DNA from 2 places in the Actinocorallia herbida genome. Region 1 is predicted to be linked to the other one. Evidence: predicted binding sites of a transcription regulator. Region 1 holds the regulator's gene; the other holds the start of a gene.
What was found. The regulator HspR, encoded in region 1, represses chaperone genes until heat shock. The targets are predictions, from matches to a motif close to ANTTGAGTCNNNNNGACTCAANT.

Region 1 (9,080 bases):
CTTCACCACGGCCGACGACAACCAGCCGTCCGTGGAGATCCAGGTCTACCAGGGCGAGCGCGAGATCGCGGCGTACAACAAGAAGCTCGGCACCTTCCAGCTCACCGGCCTGCCCCCGGCGCCCCGCGGCGTCCCGCAGATCGAGGTGGCCTTCGACATCGACGCCAACGGCATCGTCAACGTCTCGGCCAAGGACCTCGGCACCGGCAAGGAGCAGTCGATGGTCATCTCCGGCGGCTCCGCGCTGCCGAAGGACGACATCGAGCGGATGATGCGCGAGGCCGAGCAGTACGCCGAGGAAGACCGCCGGATCAAGGAGCAGGCCGAGATCCGCAACCAGGCGGAGACCCTCACCTACTCGACGGAGAAGTTCGTCAAGGAGAACGAGGACAAGCTGCCCGAGGACCTCAAGAAGGAGGTCACCGACGGCATCGCCGAGGTGCGCAAGGACCTCGAGGGCACCGACACCGACGCGATCAAGGCGTCGGCCGAGAAGCTGGCCCAGTCGTCGCAGAAGCTCGGCGCGGCGCTCTACGCCCAGCAGCAGGCCGACGGCTCCGCCGACACCGCCGCACCCGGCGCCGACCAGAGCGCCCAGGACGACGAGGTCGTGGACGCCGAGATCATCGACGACGACAAGGACGCCAAGTGAGCAGTTCTCAGGAAGAACCGGTGATCCGCGACTCGCGGCGCATCGATCCTGAGACGGGCGAGCTGCGGACTCCTCCCACCGAGGAGGAGTCCGCGGCTCCGGCCGACGAAGCGGTCGATGAGGCCTCCACCGAACTGCGCGAGCAGCTCGAGGAGCGCACCAAGGACCTTCAGAGGCTCCAGGCCGAGTACGTGAACTACCGCAAGCGGGTGGAACGCGACAGGGTGGCCGTGCGGGAGCAGGCCATCTCGGGCGTGCTCACCGACCTGCTGCCGATCCTCGACAGCATCGACAAGGCCCGCGAGCACGACGAGCTCGTCGGCGCCTTCAAGTCCGTCGGGGAGTCCCTGGAGACGACCCTCGGCAAGCTGGGCCTGGAACGGTACGGGGCGGTCGGCGATCCGTTCGACCCGAACGTGCACGAGGCGCTGACCCACGTCCCGTCCGCGGACGTGGAGGAGGACTCGGTGCTGGAGGTCTACCAGCCCGGATACCGGATCGGCGAGCGCGTCGTCCGGCCGGCCCGTGTGGTCGTCGCCGGCCCGCAGGCCTGAACTGACACCGGTCCCGGGGGCGGCGGCCCGCCCCCGGGACGAGATCCGCAGCACATTTCGAAGGGGAGCCGGTGAGCACCAAGGACTACCTTGAGAAGGACTATTACAAGTCCCTCGGTGTCGCCAAGACCGCCACCCAGGACGAGATCAAGAAGTCCTACCGGAAGCTCGCTCGCAAGTTCCACCCCGACGCCAACAAGGGCGACGCCGAGGCCGAGGAGCGCTTCAAGGAGATCTCCGAGGCCTACGACGTCCTGTCCGACGACAAGCGCCGCAAGGAGTACGACGAGGTCAGGGCGTACGGGGGCGCGTTCCGCGGGGGCGGTCCGGGCGGAGGTCCGCAGGGTTTCGACCTCAACGATCTCTTCGGCAGCAACGCCCCGGGAGGGGCCGGCGCCGGCGAGCGCCTGGGCGACCTCTTCGGCGGCCTCTTCGGCCGCGGCGGCGGCCAGACCCGCACCACCTCCACCCGCAGGCCGCGGCGCGGCCAGGACGTCGAGTCCGAGGTGACCCTGACCTTCAGCGAGGCGCTGGACGGGATCACGGTCCCGCTCCGGCTGTCCTCCGAGGCGCCCTGCCAGACCTGCCGGGGCACCGGAGCCAAGGCGGGCACCCTGCCTCGGGTCTGCCCCTACTGCGAAGGCACCGGCCAGGAGACCCGCAACATGGGCGGTTTCGGGTTCGCCGAGCCGTGCAGCCACTGCCACGGCCGCGGCATGGTCGTCGACGACCCGTGCCCGACCTGCAACGGCAGCGGCCGGGCCATCGGCACCCGCACCATCCAGGCGCGCATCCCCGCGGGCGTCAAGGACGGCCAGACCATCCGGCTCAAGGGCAAGGGCGCGCCCGGCGAGAGCGGCGGCCCGGCGGGCGACCTGCTCGTCAAGCTCAAGGTCTCCGGACATCCCGTCTTCGGCCGCGACGGCGACAACCTCATGGTGACCGTCCCGGTGACGTTCCCCGAGGCCGCGCTCGGCGCCGAGATCATGGTGCCGGTGCACGGCGGCCAGCCCGTCAAGCTGCGCATTCCCGAGGGCACCCCGAACGGCAGGACCTTCCGGGTGCGCGGCAGGGGCGCGACCCGCCGCGACGGTTCCAGGGGCGATCTCCTGGCGACCATCGAGGTGAACGTGCCACAGAAGCTGACGGACGAGGAGCGCAAGTCGCTCACCGACCTGTCGGAGACCCATCGCGGCGACGACCTGCGCCAGACCCTGGTGCAGCAGGCTAGGGAGGGGTAAGTGGACTTCCCCGACGACACCCCGGTCTATGTCATCTCGATCGCGGCGCAACTGTCGGGTCTCCACCCGCAGACGCTGCGCACCTACGACCGCATGGGGCTGGTCTCCCCCGGCCGGGCGTCCGGCCGGGGCCGCCGGTACTCCGCGCGCGACATCGCGGCGCTCCGCGAGATCCAGCGGCTCTCCCAGGAGGAGGGGGTCAACCTGGCGGGCATCAGCAAGATCCTCGAACTCCAGCGCTCCAACGACGAGCTGCGCAATGAGCTCGGACGGCTGAGACGGCTCGTCGAGGAGCTGGGCAACGAACTCGAGTCCACCCGTGCCGTCGCCGCCAGACTCGCGCAGATGCGCGGGGAGGGGCGCGGGGGCGATCTGGTCCCGATCCGCCAGACCGGGGTCGTCCTCTGGCGAAAGCAGCAAGACTGAAGGATTTTTGAACCCGGGGGTTTGATCCAATGGACTACAAGCTGACCAACAAGAGCCAGGACGCGGTCTCGGTCGCGGTCCGCCGGGCGGCCTCGGAGGGCAGTCCCCAGGTCGAGCCGGCCCATCTCCTCGCGGCGCTGCTGGCGCAGAGCGAGGGCACGACGGTCCCGCTGCTGGAGGCGGTGGGCGCGGACCCGTCGGCGATCCGGCGGCGCACGGAGGAGCTCATCGCGAACCTGCCGAAGGCGCAGGGATCGACGGTGGCGGCGCCCCAGACCTCGCGCCAGCTCCTCGCCTCGCTGAACACCGCGGCGTCACGCGCCCGCCAGCTCCAGGACGAGTACGTCTCCACCGAGCACCTCCTGGTCGGCCTCGCGACGGACGGCGGCCAGGTCGCCGACCTGCTGCGCGAGTACGGCGCCTCCCCCGACGCCCTGCTCGACGCGTTCGAGAAGGTCCGCGGGCACGGGCGCATCACCAGCGAGAACCCCGAGGACACCTTCCAGTCGCTCGAGAAGTACGGCGTCGACCTCACCCAGAAGGCGCGGGACGGCAAGCTCGACCCCGTCATCGGCAGGGACGGGGAGATCCGCAGGACCGTCCAGGTGCTGTCGCGGCGCACCAAGAACAACCCCGTGCTCATCGGCGAGCCCGGCGTCGGCAAGACCGCCGTCGTCGAGGGGCTGGCGCAGCGGATCGTCACCGGCGACGTGCCGGAGTCGCTGCGCGACAAGCGGCTCATCTCGCTCGACCTCGGCGCGATGGTCGCGGGCGCGAAGTTCCGCGGCGAGTTCGAGGAGCGGCTCAAGTCCGTCCTGAACGAGATCAAGGAGTCCGAGGGACAGATCATCACGTTCATCGACGAGCTGCACACCGTCGTGGGGGCGGGCGCGGCCGAGGGCGCGATGGACGCGGGCAACATGCTCAAGCCGATGCTGGCGCGCGGTGAGCTCCGCATGATCGGCGCGACCACGCTGGACGAGTACCGCGAGCGGATCGAGAAGGATCCCGCGCTGGAGCGCCGCTTCCAGCAGGTGTTCGTGGGCGAGCCGTCGGTCGAGGACACCATCGCGATCCTGCGCGGCCTCAAGGGCCGGTACGAGGCGCACCACCAGGTGCAGATCTCCGACTCGGCGCTGGTCGCCGCGGCCACGCTGTCGGACCGCTACATCACCTCGCGGTTCCTGCCGGACAAGGCGATCGACCTCGTCGACGAGGCCGCCTCCCGGCTGCGGATGGAGATCGACTCCCGGCCGGTCGAGATCGACCAGCTCCAGCGCACGGTCGACCGGATGAAGATGGAGGAGCTCGCGCTCGCCAAGGAGTCCGACGAGGCGTCCCGGCAGCGGCTGGAGAAGCTCCGCGCCGACCTCGCCGACAAGCAGGAGCACCTGCACGGCCTCGTCGGCCGCTGGGAGCAGGAGAAGGCCGGCCTGAACCGGGTCGGCGAGCTCAAGAAGAAGCTCGACGACCTGCAGAGCCTCGCCGAGCGGGCGCAGCGCGAAGGCGACTTCGAGACGTCGTCGCGGCTGCTGTACGGCGAGATCCCGACCCTGGAGAAGGAGATCTCCCAGGCGTCGGAGGAGGCCGAGACCCGCGGCGCGATGGTGAAGGAGGAGGTCGGGCCCGACGACGTCGCCGACGTGGTGTCGGCGTGGACGGGGATCCCGGCGGGGCGGCTCCTGGAAGGCGAGACGGCGAAGCTGCTGCGCATGGAGGACGTCATAGGCGCCCGCCTGATCGGGCAACGCGACGCGGTCATCGCGGTGTCCGACGCGGTCCGCCGCTCCCGTGCGGGCGTCGCCGATCCCGACCGGCCGACGGGCTCGTTCCTGTTCCTCGGCCCGACCGGCGTCGGCAAGACCGAGCTGGCGAAGGCGCTCGCGGACTTCCTGTTCGACGACGAGCGGGCGCTGACCCGGATCGACATGTCGGAGTACTCCGAGAAGCACAGTGTCGCCCGGCTCGTCGGAGCCCCTCCCGGTTACGTGGGATACGAGGAGGGCGGGCAGCTCACCGAGGCGGTGCGCCGCAGGCCGTACAGCGTGGTGCTGCTCGACGAGGTCGAGAAGGCCCACCCGGAGGTCTTCGACCTGCTGCTCCAGGTGCTCGACGACGGCCGCCTCACCGACGGCCAGGGCCGCACCGTCGACTTCCGCAACACCATCCTCATCCTCACCTCCAACCTCGGGTCGCAGTACCTGGTCGACCCGTCGCTGAGCAAGGAGGCCCAGCGGGAGGCGGTCATGAAGACCGTCCGGATGGCGTTCAAGCCAGAGTTCCTGAACCGGCTCGACGACGTGATCGTCTTCGACGCGCTGTCCCAGGACGAGCTCGCCGACATCGTCGACCTGCAGGTGCACCGCCTGGCCGACCGGCTCGCCGACCGGCAGCTCTCGCTCAAGGTCTCGGCCGACGCCCGCGCGTGGCTCGCCCGGACAGGCTTCGACCCGGCTTACGGCGCCCGTCCGCTGCGCCGCCTCGTGCAGACCGCGATCGGCGACCAGCTCGCCCGCGGCCTCCTGTCGGGCAAGATCCGCGACGGCTCCGAGGTCACCGTCGAGGTCGACCCGGCGACGGACAAGCTGGCGGTCCACTCCACGGTCCCGCTCAGCAAGCGCTGATCCGGCGCCTTTCCCCGGCCCGCACCCCCTCCCCGGGGGCGCGGGCCGCTCCATTTTTCGACCTTTCCTCCGCACCGTGCCGGGTGAATTCCGGGCACTTCACAGAAAGGTGTTGACGTCCGGTGCGGGGCCGGGCTAATGTCTCCGTCATGGAGATCTGATCCCTTCCGGTCGAGCCGCCGAGCGGCTCCCGCAGCACGAGGTGGGCCTGAGGCGCCGTGGAGCGCCCGCCATCACAGCGACCCCACCTGTGCACCCTTCTCATCGAGACAGTGCGCCTGTCGGCTCCTTTGCCGTTCGCCTTCGGCTACCGGACCACGCGCCTTCTCTTTCACCGGACCCTTTCCGGAATTCCTTCATGCGCCCCGGCCGACAGTTCTTTTCCGCGAGCCCATGAATGCGCCACTCGTCGTATTCGCCTTTCCTCGTGCCATTCATGTCGCCGCCGACGCATGCACCACAGCCCTTCCCAGGAGCCACCATGCCCGCCTCCACCCACCCCTCGGCACCCGACGCCGCGTCCGCGACCACCCGCCCCGCCACCGCCGACCACCAGGAGCCGCGCATGCCCGCCACCCATCAGCCGACCGGTGCGTCCTCCGTGGCTTCCGCCGCGACCACGACCGCCCGCCCCTCAGCCGAGACCGCCGGAACCGACCGCCAGGAGTCGCGCATGCCCGCCACCTCTTCCTCCACCTCCGCCGTCGCGACCGACCCGTCGACGGCCGGCGTACCCGTGACCGCTTTGTCCGCGGTGCTCCCGGCCTCCCTCCCCGTGGTGCCCGGTGGCGAGTCGGCCGCACGCTTCCCCGTTCCCGGCCTGCCGGTCTCCACGACGGACGCGCTGCCCGCGCCGTCGCCCGAATCCGAGGAGTCCTCCGTGCCCGCCAAGCCCGACACCGTCCGCAAGACCGGCAGGAAGACCGCGCTCAAGCGCACCGACCGGCGCGCCGCCGCGCTCGCCCAGCGCTCCCGCGGCAACGCCCGGACCCTGCCCACCCGCCGCATGAACAACCGCGCGGGCCGCTGACCTCCCGCGTTCCCGGGAAGTCCACCCGCCTCGCCCCGTGACACCGCACCCGGCGCACGACCTCGCCGGGCTCCGGGCGGGCGGGGGAAAGCCCGCACCCGTTATGGGTGCGGGCCATGTCCGCTTTGTTGAATCAAGCGGTGTTCAGTCGGCGTGTATGCGTGTTGTCCGGTACCGGGCCGACCACTTCGAGCCGCCGGACGGGGGCAGGGCGGGGTGTGTGGACGGGGGGCGGGAGTTCCGATGCAATGGGGGGTATGACGGGATTGGTGCTGGGGCCGCTGCTGCGGTGGGTCGGGGAGCGCGGGGCGACGGTCTGGGTGGAGACCACCGAGGCCTGCGAGGTGACCGTGCTGGGGCGGACCGAGCGGACCTTCGCCGTGCACGGGCACCACTACGCGCTGGTGGACGTCGATGGGCTGGAGCCCGGGTCCGCGACCCCCTACGAGGTGCAGCTCGACGGGCGGCGGGTGTGGCCGGAAGCGGGCAGCGAGTTCCCGCCGAGCGTCATCCGGACCGTCGACCCGGCCCGGCCGGCGGCCGTCGCGTTCGGGTCGTGCCGGGTGGCGCCCGCGGCGACCGAGACCCACGGGATCGACGCGCTGAGCGCGTTCGCGCACGCGCTCAAGAACGGCGCGGACTTCCCCGACGTCCTGCTGATGATCGGCGACCAGGTCTACGCCGACGGCACGGGCGAGCGCATGCGGGCGTTCATCAGCGGCCGCCGCGACATCTCCGCCCCGCCCGGCGAGGAGATCGCCGACTTCGAGGAGTACACCGAGCTGTACCGGCTGGCCTGGACGACCGACCCCGCCGTGCGCTGGCTGCTGTCCACGGTGGCGACGCGCAGCGTCTTCGACGACCACGACGTCCGCGACGACTGGAACACCTCCTACGCGTGGCGGCAGTCGATGGCCGGGGTGGCCTGGTGGCGGCAGCGGGTCGTCAGCGGGATCGGTGCCTACTGGATCTACCAGCACCTCGGGAACCTCTCGCCCGAGGAGCGGCGCGCCGACAAGGTGCTGGCGGCGGTCCGCGGCGCGGCCGACGGCGGCGCGGCGCTCGACGAATTCGCCGACCTGGCCGACCGGGAGCCCTCGACGGCCCGATGGTCCTTCCGCTTCGAGCTGGGCCGGACCCGGGTCGTCGTCGTGGACAGCCGGGCGTCCCGGCTGCTCACGCCGACCCGCCGCGCCATGCTCGACGACGCCGAACAGTCCTGGCTGGACGAGCAGCTGACGGGCGGGGTCGACCAGCTCCTCATCGCGAGCTCGCTGCCGTTCCTCCTGCCCCCGGTGATCCACTACGCGGAGGCCTGGAACGAGCCGGTGGCCGAGCGGAGCCTCGACGGGTTCGGCGAGAAGCTTCGGCAGTTCGCCGACCTGGAGCACTGGGCGGCGTTCCGGGAGAGCTTCGAAGCGGTCTCGCGAGCGGTGCTCGAAGTGACACGCGGCGGGCGCGGCGCCCCACCGAAGAACATCGCGTTCCTCGGCGGCGACATCCACTACAGCTACCTGGCCAAGGCCGACGGCGGCCTGCCGATCTTCCAGGCGGTCTGCTCGCCGTTCCGCAACCCGCTCGGCGGCCCGTTCAAGTGGGCGAACCGGATCGCCTGCCTGCGGTTGCTGGGCGGCCCTGCCCGCCTCTTCGCCAAGACCACGGGGGTACGGCGCCCCCCGTTCGGCTGGCGCCTCACCGACGGTCCCTGGTTCAAGAACGCCATCGCCACGATCACCCCGGACTCCGTCGTCTGGCACACCCCCGCCACAGGAACCACCCTGCGCGTCCTGCGCTCCGCCCCACTGGACCCGAAGCAGACCCGGCTGATCCCGGCCGATCCCGGCTGATCCGGCGATTCATCCCGCTCGACCTGGGCCGTGCCGCGGATTCGCCATGCCGGAAAGCCGTCCACGGATAACGATGACCCCGGGGCGGCTCCGGATGATCTCCGAAGCCGCTTCTTGCCGTCTGAAGTGCGGCGCTGACCTGGGAATCGGGGCGGCAGCGGACGATCTTGTCCCGCCGTGCGCGGCCGGTGCCGGCTGCGTTCCGCTGCTCGGGACCGTAGAGGGTCCAACGGTCAAGGACATCATGCCTGGTCAGAGGACATTTCCGGGGCCGGGTGCGAGATGGCGGCCGCCTGGCGTGCCTAGCGTTGGTCCTCGGTCTCGGGGCGGCAGCCGAGCTGGGTCAGGATGTTGTCGATCTGCCTGTGGATGTTGGCGGTTTCGTCGTCGGTCGGCAGGCGGCCGCTTCCCTTCACGAACTGGCGTATGGCACTGTCCACGCTGTTCTGCCATATGGCGCGGGCGCCGCTCAAGGGGGTGGGGGCTTCTTCGTCCGTCATGCGCGCCTCTCTCCGCTCTGGTCGAGTCCTGATCAGCGTACGGTCAGGGTCGAGGATGGCGCGGTGATGTCCACTTGCGACAAGTGGCGAATGTCCGTCCGAATAGGCGTCGGGAAAGGCGCGAGTGAGGGTCGGCAGAGGCACGGCGCGGGGAGGGCGGCGGCCTCGGCGATGTGGGCTCGGGCGCGCCGGGGCCGGGTGCGGCC
Region 2 (9,080 bases), 1.7 Mb from region 1:
GTCCTCGGGCGGCACGGCCTCGAACCCGTTGCGCCCGCTCAGCATCAGCTCCACCGGATCGCCCGGCACCAGCCGCTGGATCGCGAACACGACGGTGAAGGCCGCCCACACGACCACGGCGGCCTGGGCGAGCCGCCCCGCGACGTAGCGCGGGACGGCCCGGCGATCAGGAGAGCTCGACATCGTGCAGCCCCAGCCGGGCGGAGGCGTCAAGGCGGAGGCCCTTCACCTTGTCCGACACGGCGTGGACCAGGGAGTTCTCGTACAGCGGGACGGTGTCGGCGTGGTCGAGGATCCAGGTGACGGCCTTGTCGACGGCCTCCTGGCGGGCCTTGCCGTCGGTGGCCGACGCCTGCTGGTCGAGGAAGGTGTCGAGTTCGCTCGAGGGCAGGTGCCACAGGTTGGCGCCCTTGGTGGAGAAGATGTTGCGCAGGACGTCGGGGTCGGCGCGGGTGACGGCGACGGCGGTCAGGTCGAACTCCCCCTTCTGCTGCTGCTCGACGTACTTGGCCGGGGGCACCGCGCGCAGTTCGACGTCGATGCCGAGGGCGCGCAGCTGCTGCTGGACGAGTTCGTTGACCGGCGGGGTCGGCGCGGGGATCAGCCAGACGAGCTTCAGCGGCGCGCCGTCCTTGGCGCGGATCCCGTCGGCCCCGGGCTTCCAGCCCGCCTCGTCGAGCAGGGCCTTGGCGCGGTCGGGATCGTGGCGCAGCCGGTCGGCGCGGTCGGCGTAGAACGGGGTGGTGGATGACAGCACGCTCGTCGCGGGCCGGAACTGCGCGCCGAGGACCGTGTCGACCAGCGCCTGCCGGTCGACCCCGAGCAGCAGCGCCTCGCGGAGCCGCCGGTCGCCCAGCACGCCCGCGTGGTTCAGGGACAGCGGTGGCACCAGGCCGGGGACCGCCTTGGTGAGCAGCTGGAATCCGCCGCTCTGGAACCGGGCCCGGTCGGCCTCCTGGATGTTCTGCGCGACGGCCACCTGGCCGGAGGAGAGCGCGCCGGTCCTGGCCCCGGCCTCGGGGACGAACACGAACCGAGCCCCGGCGACCTTGGCCGCGCCGTCGTTCGCGGCCAGTGAAGACGGCCAGGCGTAGCCTTCACGGCGCTTGAGGACGACCTCCTGGTTGGCCGTGTAGTGGTCGAGGACGAACGGTCCCGAGCCGACGAAGGAGCCGCGGCAGCGCTCGGCGGGGTCCGCCGCCGCGGTCTTCGGCGACAGGATGCCGAATCCCGCCCCGGACGTCGCCTGGAGGAACTGCGCGTTGGGGGCGTCGAAGGCGACCGTGAAGTTGCGTGAGTCGGCGACCTTCGTGCCCTGGTAGCCGCGCAGGTAGGCGGGGGCGCCGTTGGCCGGGAACTTGATCAGTCTGTCGAAGGTCGCCTTGACGGCTGCGGCGTCGAGCGGGGTGCCGTCGCTGAAGGTGACGCCCTCGCGCAGCACGAAGGTGAAGGACCTGCCGTCGGCGGATGCGGTGAACTCCTGCGCGAGCCAGGGGACGATCTCGCCGGTCTCGGGGTCCTGGTCGGTGAGGGTGTCGACCAGGGAACGCGACACGTCGAGGGCCGCGAGCTGGCCGGTCTGCTGGGGGTCCAGGCAGCCGGGGTCGGCGGGCAGCGCGATCTGGAGCACCGCTTCGGCGGCGGGGGAGGAGTCGGCGGCGCAGGCCGGGAGGAGCAGGAGGGGCGCGAGCGCGGCGAGAGCGCGGGCAGATGCTGGCACGGGGAGGGTCTTTCTGGTTCGACACGCAGGATGGGGTCGGCGCGCGCGATAAAATTCGCAGTACGGAAGTTTCGCCAAGCGGAAGGTTCGCACTGCGAAAGATTCGCTGTGCGAAGCACGTTAGGTCGCGCCGGATATATCCGTCAACTACGGTAGGAAAAGGAGGTTGTGATGACCGGGACGACCGAGCCGATCGGCCCGGCCGAGGCGCTGGTCCGGCTGTCGCACATGGTGCAGCACGTGTTCGCCGATGTGAGCCGCGCGCACGGCCTGACCCCGCAGCAGACCCAGCTGCTCTGCCGGCTCGCCCGCGGCCCCGTCCCGATGGGCACCCTGGCCGCCGCCCTGCACCTGGAGCGATCAGGCCTGTCCGGCCTGGTAGACCGGGTCGAGCGCCGCGGCCTCCTGGAGCGCGTCCGCGACCCCCGCGACCGCCGCATCTGGCACGCCGCCCTCACCCCGCCCGGCCAGGAGGCCGCCGACGCCGCCCATCAGGAGATCATCGCCCGCCTCGACACCTTCCTCCTCGACCTTCCCCCCGACGCCCGAGCCCTGCTCGCCCCCACCGTCACCACCCTCCTCACCGCCCACACCGCCACCACCGGCATCCCCTGGCTGGTCCCCACGGAACCCACCGCCTTCTGAACCCCGCCTCGCCACACGCTGGGGAGGCATCGGCCGAAACGGTACGCAAGGGCGGCGGGCATCCCGCCTAGTTCAGCTCGAGCTCGGTGAACGAGACGTCGATCAGCATCCCCTCGGGCAGGGAGGTTCGCAGCGCCTCCCGGTGCACTGCGGCCAGCTGGTAGTTCCGCTTCGACCAGTCGAGCCGGTACTCCTCGACCGAGTGGATCCGGCTCTCGGCCATGACGACGATCAGATAGACCTCGATCCCCTGACGGGCGTACTCGGCCTTCTTGTCCGCGAAATCCGTCTCGGTGTTCGTGCTGCTGATCTCGATCGCCACGAACACATCCGCCGACGTCATCCGCGCCCTGGGCTTCAAGCACCACAGCACGCTGACATCCGGTCGCCGCAACGTGAAGTGCTTCCCCTCGGCGCTCTTGCGCACGTTCGCGTAGACGTACCACATGTCGGTGTCCTGGAGCACCGCCACGCAGGGCCCCTTCGGCCGAGCGCCCTTCAGCGCAGCGGTGAGGTTGAACGACACGGTCCGATGCTCCGGGGTGGGCGACTGACAGAAGATCACCCGTCCGTCGACGACCTCGATCGTGCGTGCGATGTCCGCAGGCAGCGCTTCGTACTGCTCCTCGGTGATGAGCATGCTGGCCGGGTCGGTGGCCCACACAGGTAGACGCATGCTCGGCCTCTTCCTTGTCCGGATCTCGGTTCCGTCAGCCTAGCGCCGGGCCGTGTTCCCGCGGGGCGGGCCATGGGGAAGGGCGGCGGTGGTCCAGATCAGGGTGCGGCCGGTTTCGGCGGGGGCTTCGGGGGTGGTGGGGCGGGTTTCGGCGAGGTGGTAGCCGAGGCGGTGGGGGACGGCGGCGCTTGCGGTGTTGGCCTCGTCGCAGTGGATTTCGACGCGGGAGATGTCGGGGAGGGCCAGGGCGGCGGTGGTGAGGGCGCGGACGGCGCGGGTGGCCAGGCCGCGGCCGGTGTGGCCGGTGCGGAGCCAGTAGCCGATCTCGATGGCGCCGGGGCCGACTCTGCGGTGCATTCCGAAGCCGCCGAGGGCGGTGCCATCGGGGGCGAAAGCGCCGTAGAGGTAGGCGTCGCCGTTGCGCCAGTTGTCCTGGGCCGCGGCGATCATCTCGAACTCGTCGTCGAGGGTCAGCGGGCGTGCGGCCCAGGGCATCCACGGGTGCAGTTCGGCGAAGGACGCGTTCACGGCGTCCAGCAGGACCGCCGCGTCCCCTTCCCGCGTTCGCCGGAGCACCGCGTCGCCGAGTTCCAGCGACTCCGGCGGATCCGCGGGCCCGGCCGATCCGTCCACGCCCATGGCCGCCCCTCTCGTGAGAAATATGCCCATTTCATGCTGTTTGTGACCTTAGGGACTGCCGGGTGGGGCGCGGGGAATGCGGGGAGGGGGTTGGGGGTTTCACCGCAATCTTCGCTTCTGCGGGGTTCGCCCCGGTTGATCGCTGTGAGCGAACAGGGGTGGGGAATGAATCAAGGCTCTGGTTTCTTGAGTGTGAGTGACTCAAGAAAATCCATGACTGGGGAGTGAAATGAGCGAGAGACTGACGGTGCCGGTGCTGCCGCTCGACGACACGGTCGTGCTGCCCGGCATGGTGGTGCCGCTGGAGCTGAACGACAGCGAGGTGCGGGCGGCGATCGAGGCGGCGCGGGCCGTGGCGGCGGGCAAGCCGCGCGTTCTGCTCGTGCCGCGCGTCGACGGGAAGTACGCGGCGGTCGGTGTGCTCGGCGTCGTCGAGCGCGAGGGAAGGCTGCCGGGCGGGGAGCCGGGCGCCGTGGTCCGCGCCGTGAGCCGGGTCCGCATCGGCACCGGGACGACCGGGCCGGGCGCCGCGCTCTGGGTCGAGGGCGACACCGTCGACATCCCGGCGGCCGGACCCGAGGCCGCCAAGCTGGCCAAGGAGTACAAGGGCCTGCTCCAGGCGATCCTCCAGCACCGCGGATCCTGGCAGCTCGTCGACATCGTGCAGCAGATCGACGACCCGTCGATCCTCGCCGACCAGGCGGGCTACGCGCCCTACCTGAGCGTTGAGCAGAAGATCACCCTGCTGGAGACCGCCGACGCCGTCGAGCGGCTGGAACTGGTGACGGGATGGGCGCGCGACCAGCTCGCCGAACTCGACGTCGCCGAGACCATCCGCAAGGACGTCCAGGACGGCATCGACAAGCAGCAGCGCGAGTTCCTGCTCAAGCAGCAGCTCCAGGCCGTCCGCAAGGAGCTGGCCGAGCTGAACGGCGATGCCGAGGAGGGCGAGGAGGAGGACTACCGCGCCCGTATCGAGGCGGCGAACCTGCCGGAGAAGGTGGAGAAGGCGGCGCTCAAGGAGGTCGACAAGCTGGAGAGGTCCAGCGACGCCTCGCCTGAGGGCGCCTGGATCCGCACCTGGCTGGACACCGTCCTGGAGATCCCGTGGAACGAGCGTTCCGAGGACTCCTACGACATCGAGGGCGCCCGGGCCATCCTGGACGCCGACCACGCCGGCCTCGCCGACGTGAAGGACCGGATCATCGAGTACCTGGCCGTCCGCAAGCGGCGGTCCGATCGCGGCCTCGGGGTCGTCGGCGGGCGCAGGTCCGGCGCGGTCCTCGCGCTGGCCGGTCCTCCCGGGGTCGGCAAGACCTCGCTCGGCGAGTCCGTCGCGCGGGCGATGGGCCGCGAGTTCGTCCGGGTCGCCCTTGGCGGCGTCCGGGACGAGGCGGAGATCCGCGGCCACCGGCGCACCTACGTCGGCGCGCTGCCCGGCCGGATCGTCCGGGCGATCAAGGAGGCCGGTTCGATGAACCCGGTCGTCCTGCTCGACGAGATCGACAAGGTCGGCGCCGACTACCGGGGCGACCCGACGGCCGCGCTGCTGGAGGTGCTCGACCCGGCGCAGAACCACACGTTCCGCGACCACTACCTGGAGGTGGAGCTCGACCTCTCCGACGTGCTGTTCCTGGCCACCGCCAACTCGCTGGACACCATCCCCGGCCCCCTGCTCGACCGCATGGAGCTGGTGACGCTCGACGGCTACACCGAGGACGAGAAGGTCACGATCGCGCGCGACCACCTGCTGTCCCGCCAGCTCGACAAGGCGGGCCTGGAGTCCGGCGACATCGTCTTCCCGGACGAGGCGCTGCGGCTGATCGCGGGCGAGTACACCCGCGAGGCGGGCGTCCGCTCCCTGGAGCGGTCGATCGCGCGGGTGCTGCGCAAGGTCACCGCCAAGGCCGCGCTCGGCGAGGTGGAGCTGCCGGTCGTCATCGACGACCTGACGGACTACCTGGGCCGGCCCCGGTTCACCCCGGAGGTCTCGCTCAAGGAGTCCGAGCGGCGCACCGCGGTCCCCGGGGTGGCGACGGGCCTGGCGGTGACGGGTGCGGGCGGCGACGTCCTGTACGTCGAGGCGTCCCTGGCGGACGCCGAGACCGGCGACACCGGAGTGACGCTGACGGGCCAGCTCGGCGACGTCATGAAGGAGTCGGCGCGGATCGCGCTGTCGTACCTGCGCTCGCGCGGCGCGGAGCTGGAACTGCCCGTCGGCGACCTGAAGGACAGGGGCGTGCACGTCCACGTCCCGGCCGGCGCGGTCCCGAAGGACGGCCCGTCCGCGGGCGTGACCATGACGACGGCGCTGGCGTCGCTCCTGTCGGGCCGCCCGGTCCGGCCGGACGTGGCGATGACCGGTGAGGTCTCCCTCACCGGCCGGGTCCTGCCCATCGGCGGGGTGAAGCAGAAGCTGCTCGCCGCCCACCGGGCCGGGATCACCACGGTCCTCGTGCCCAAGCGGAACGAGCCCGACCTGGACGACGTGCCCGCCGAGGTGCTCGCCCAGCTGACCGTGCACGCGGTGTCCGACGTCCGCGAGGTTCTGGCGATCGCGCTGGAGCCCGCGACCGCCGCCACCTCCTCCGCCGCCTAGGCGGTACCCGGCACAGGGGGCCGGTCCCACCCGGGACCGGCCCCCTTTCCTCGTTCCGGACGAGCATTGGGAAAGGGGGCCGGGCCTTCCGAGGTCCGGTCCCCTTTCTTCGAGAGGGGGCACCGGGCCGTCGATTCGAGCGCCTGCGCGCCGGGCGGTGCCGCAGCGCTCGCGCCGGGGGCAGGTGCGGAGCCTAGCGAGGGGCGCACGGGCGGAACCCTGGATATGAGTGATCTTCATGTTCCTGGTCACGGTCGTTCACGCGGGGTTCCCGGGTGCGTAGCGCGGTCCGCTGAGACTCGGCGGGGCCGCCGAGGTGCGGCGGCCGGGAAGAAGAGCATGCAGACGAACTCGATCAACCGCCGCGCCCTGTTCAAGCGGACGGGCGCGGTCGCCGCGGGCGTCGCCGCGGTGCACGTCGTGCCCGCGTGGGCGGTCCCCGCCGCGGCGCGGGCGGAGGCCGCGGCGGCCCTGCCCTTCGTCGACGACTACCGGTCCAACGTGGCCGCGAACCTGACCGTCGAGACCAACGCCGCGGTCCGGATCCTCTCCGGCATGCTGGCGCTCTGGCGGCCCGGCACGGCCTGGAACACCGGCGAGGTGCTGCGCCGCGGCGTGCTGCGCGACAACATGCGCTACAGCGCCGCGGTCACCCGCCACCGCACGGCCGCCGAGGCCAAGGAGGCGTTCGTCCTCGACCGGCAGCACCAGAGCTACTCCGCCATCGCCGGCCTCGGCCCGCTCGCCGCCGCCTACAAGGCCGGTGCCCTGGCCGTCACCGGGATCACCGGGGCGCCCGACGGGACGCCCGCCACGACCGTCAGCGACGCGGTCCCGGCCGGGGCCCCCGCGGGGTCCGCGCTCGGCGCGGGCGCGCCGGCGTCGGCGCTGGGCAAGGTCGTCGACCTGGTCAACACCGTCCGCGGCTCCTACTCCTCGGGCAACCCGGCGAAGGCCGCCTACCAGTACCCGCGGCCGTGGCGGACGACCGAGGACGGCGTGGTCGCCGACACGGGCAAGACCGACGAGTTCGGCTTCCCCGTCTACGCCTCGGACGTCGTCGTCGCCCCTCAGCTGCTGCGCCAGCGCAGCACCAACCCGGCCGACGACGGCGGCTACGTGAGCGGCCACACCAACGCCGCCTACCTCGCCGCGCTGGCCTTCGCCTACGCCGTTCCCGAGCGGTTCCAGGAGCTCGTCGTGCGGGCGGCCGAGGTCGGGCACAGCAGGATCACCGCGGGCATGCACTCGCCGGTGGACGTGGTCGGCGGCCGGGTCCTCGCGACCGCGCTGGCCGCGGCGATCCTCGGCGACCCGGCGAACGCCGCGCTCAAGGCGGCGGCCCGCGCGCAGGCGGCGGCCTACCTTCAGGCGGCCACGGGCACCGACGCGAACACCCTCTTCGCCTACGCCCACGCGGCGGACCGCGCCGAGGACCCGTACGCCGACCGCGCCGCCAACCGGCGCGCCCTCGCCCCGCGCCTCACCTACATCCTCCCCAAGACGGGACGGCGGGGCGCCGTCGTGCCGAAGGGCGCGGAGGTCCTGCTGGAGACCCGGCTGCCCTACCTCGACGCGGCGCAGATCCGCGAGGTCCTGCGCACGACCGCGCTCGACGGGTTCGCGCTGCTCGACGGGCCGGAGGAGTGGGGCCGTCTCGACCTGTTCGCCGCCGCCGACGGTTACGGCGCGTTCGACCGGGACGTCGCGGTCGTCCTGGACGCCGCGGCCGGCGGCTTCCACGCCGCCGACGCCTGGCGCAACGACATCGGCGGACGCGGCGGCCTCACCAAGTCCGGGACGGGCGTGCTCACCCTGTCCGGCGACAACTCCTACCGGGGCGGCACCACCGTCCGCGCGGGCGTCCTCGTGGCCGCGTCGCGCGACGCCCTCGGCGCCGGCGACGTGGCGGTCGACGGCGGGGCGCTGCGCGTCTCCGCGTCCGGCGCGCGCGTCCGCGGCGATCTGGCCGTCCGGGGCGCCCTGGAGCTGACCGCGGGACGGCGGAACTCGCCCCTCGAGGTGTCCGGCAAGGTCACGCCCGCCCGCGGGTCGGTCCTGCGGGTCTCGCTCGACGGGGCGAAGGGCGGCACCGTCCAGGTCATCGCGGGCCGGGTGACGGGCCGGTTCGGGTCCGTCGAGGCCGACGGCCGCAGGGTCGTGCCCGTCTACTCCGCGCGCGGACTGTCGCTGCGACTTTCCTGAGCCTTTTCCACCGCGTCCGCGCGCCGAACGTCCGGTCGGCCCCGTGCCGGCCGGACGTTCGCGTGTCCGGGCGGGGGTGATGAGACATGGGTCGGGTCTGTGGTCGAGACGCGTGACTAGACTCACGTCTCATTCCTCTTGAGCGGGTCGGTCCCGGGGGCTGTACTGGGCCTTGAGGCGAGGAGCCGACGACACCCCACGAGGAGGCCGCCCATGGAGAAAGTCGCCGTGCCCGAAGGGTTCGACTTCACCGATCCGTCACTCATCGAGCAGCGCATTCCGGCGCCGGAGTTCGCGGCGCTGCGCCGTGCCGGGGGACTGCGGTGGAACCCGCAGCCGCGCGGGGTCTCCGGCTTCGACGACGACGGCTGCTGGGTCGTCACCAGGCACGCCGACGTGATGGAGGCGTCGCGCGACCACGCGGTGTACTCCACCCACGCCGACACCGCGCTCATCCGCTACAACGAGCAGATCGGCCACGCCGAGATCGACATGTTGAAGAGCACCCTGCTCATCAACCTCGATCCGCCGGAGCACTCCAGGCTGCGCACGATCGTCTCGCGCGGGTTCACCCCGCGCGTCATCGAGCGGCTGCG

Region 2: lon (endopeptidase La) is a predicted target of HspR. The motif match lies at 3,865-3,887, and genes of this name have one in related genera.

The regions. Positions count from the first base shown of each region.
Region 1 is NZ_RJKE01000001.1:8,918,453-8,927,532, forward strand. Features, by position in the region: gene dnaK (molecular chaperone DnaK) at 1-652, shown strand, start outside; gene grpE (nucleotide exchange factor GrpE) at 649-1,206, shown strand; gene dnaJ (molecular chaperone DnaJ) at 1,278-2,447, shown strand; gene EDD29_RS40615 (heat shock protein transcriptional repressor HspR) at 2,448-2,873, shown strand; gene clpB (ATP-dependent chaperone ClpB) at 2,903-5,497, shown strand; gene EDD29_RS40625 (hypothetical protein) at 5,979-6,527, shown strand; gene EDD29_RS40630 (alkaline phosphatase D family protein) at 6,785-8,374, shown strand; gene EDD29_RS40635 (hypothetical protein) at 8,677-8,874, opposite strand.
Region 2 is NZ_RJKE01000001.1:7,208,414-7,217,493, reverse strand. Features, by position in the region: gene EDD29_RS32920 (ABC transporter permease) at 1-183, opposite strand, end outside; gene EDD29_RS32915 (ABC transporter substrate-binding protein) at 167-1,720, opposite strand; gene EDD29_RS32910 (MarR family winged helix-turn-helix transcriptional regulator) at 1,892-2,365, shown strand; gene EDD29_RS32905 (Uma2 family endonuclease) at 2,433-3,041, opposite strand; gene EDD29_RS32900 (GNAT family N-acetyltransferase) at 3,081-3,680, opposite strand; gene lon (endopeptidase La) at 3,910-6,279, shown strand; gene EDD29_RS47850 (phosphatase PAP2 family protein) at 6,619-8,484, shown strand; gene EDD29_RS32885 (cytochrome P450) at 8,698-9,080, shown strand, end outside.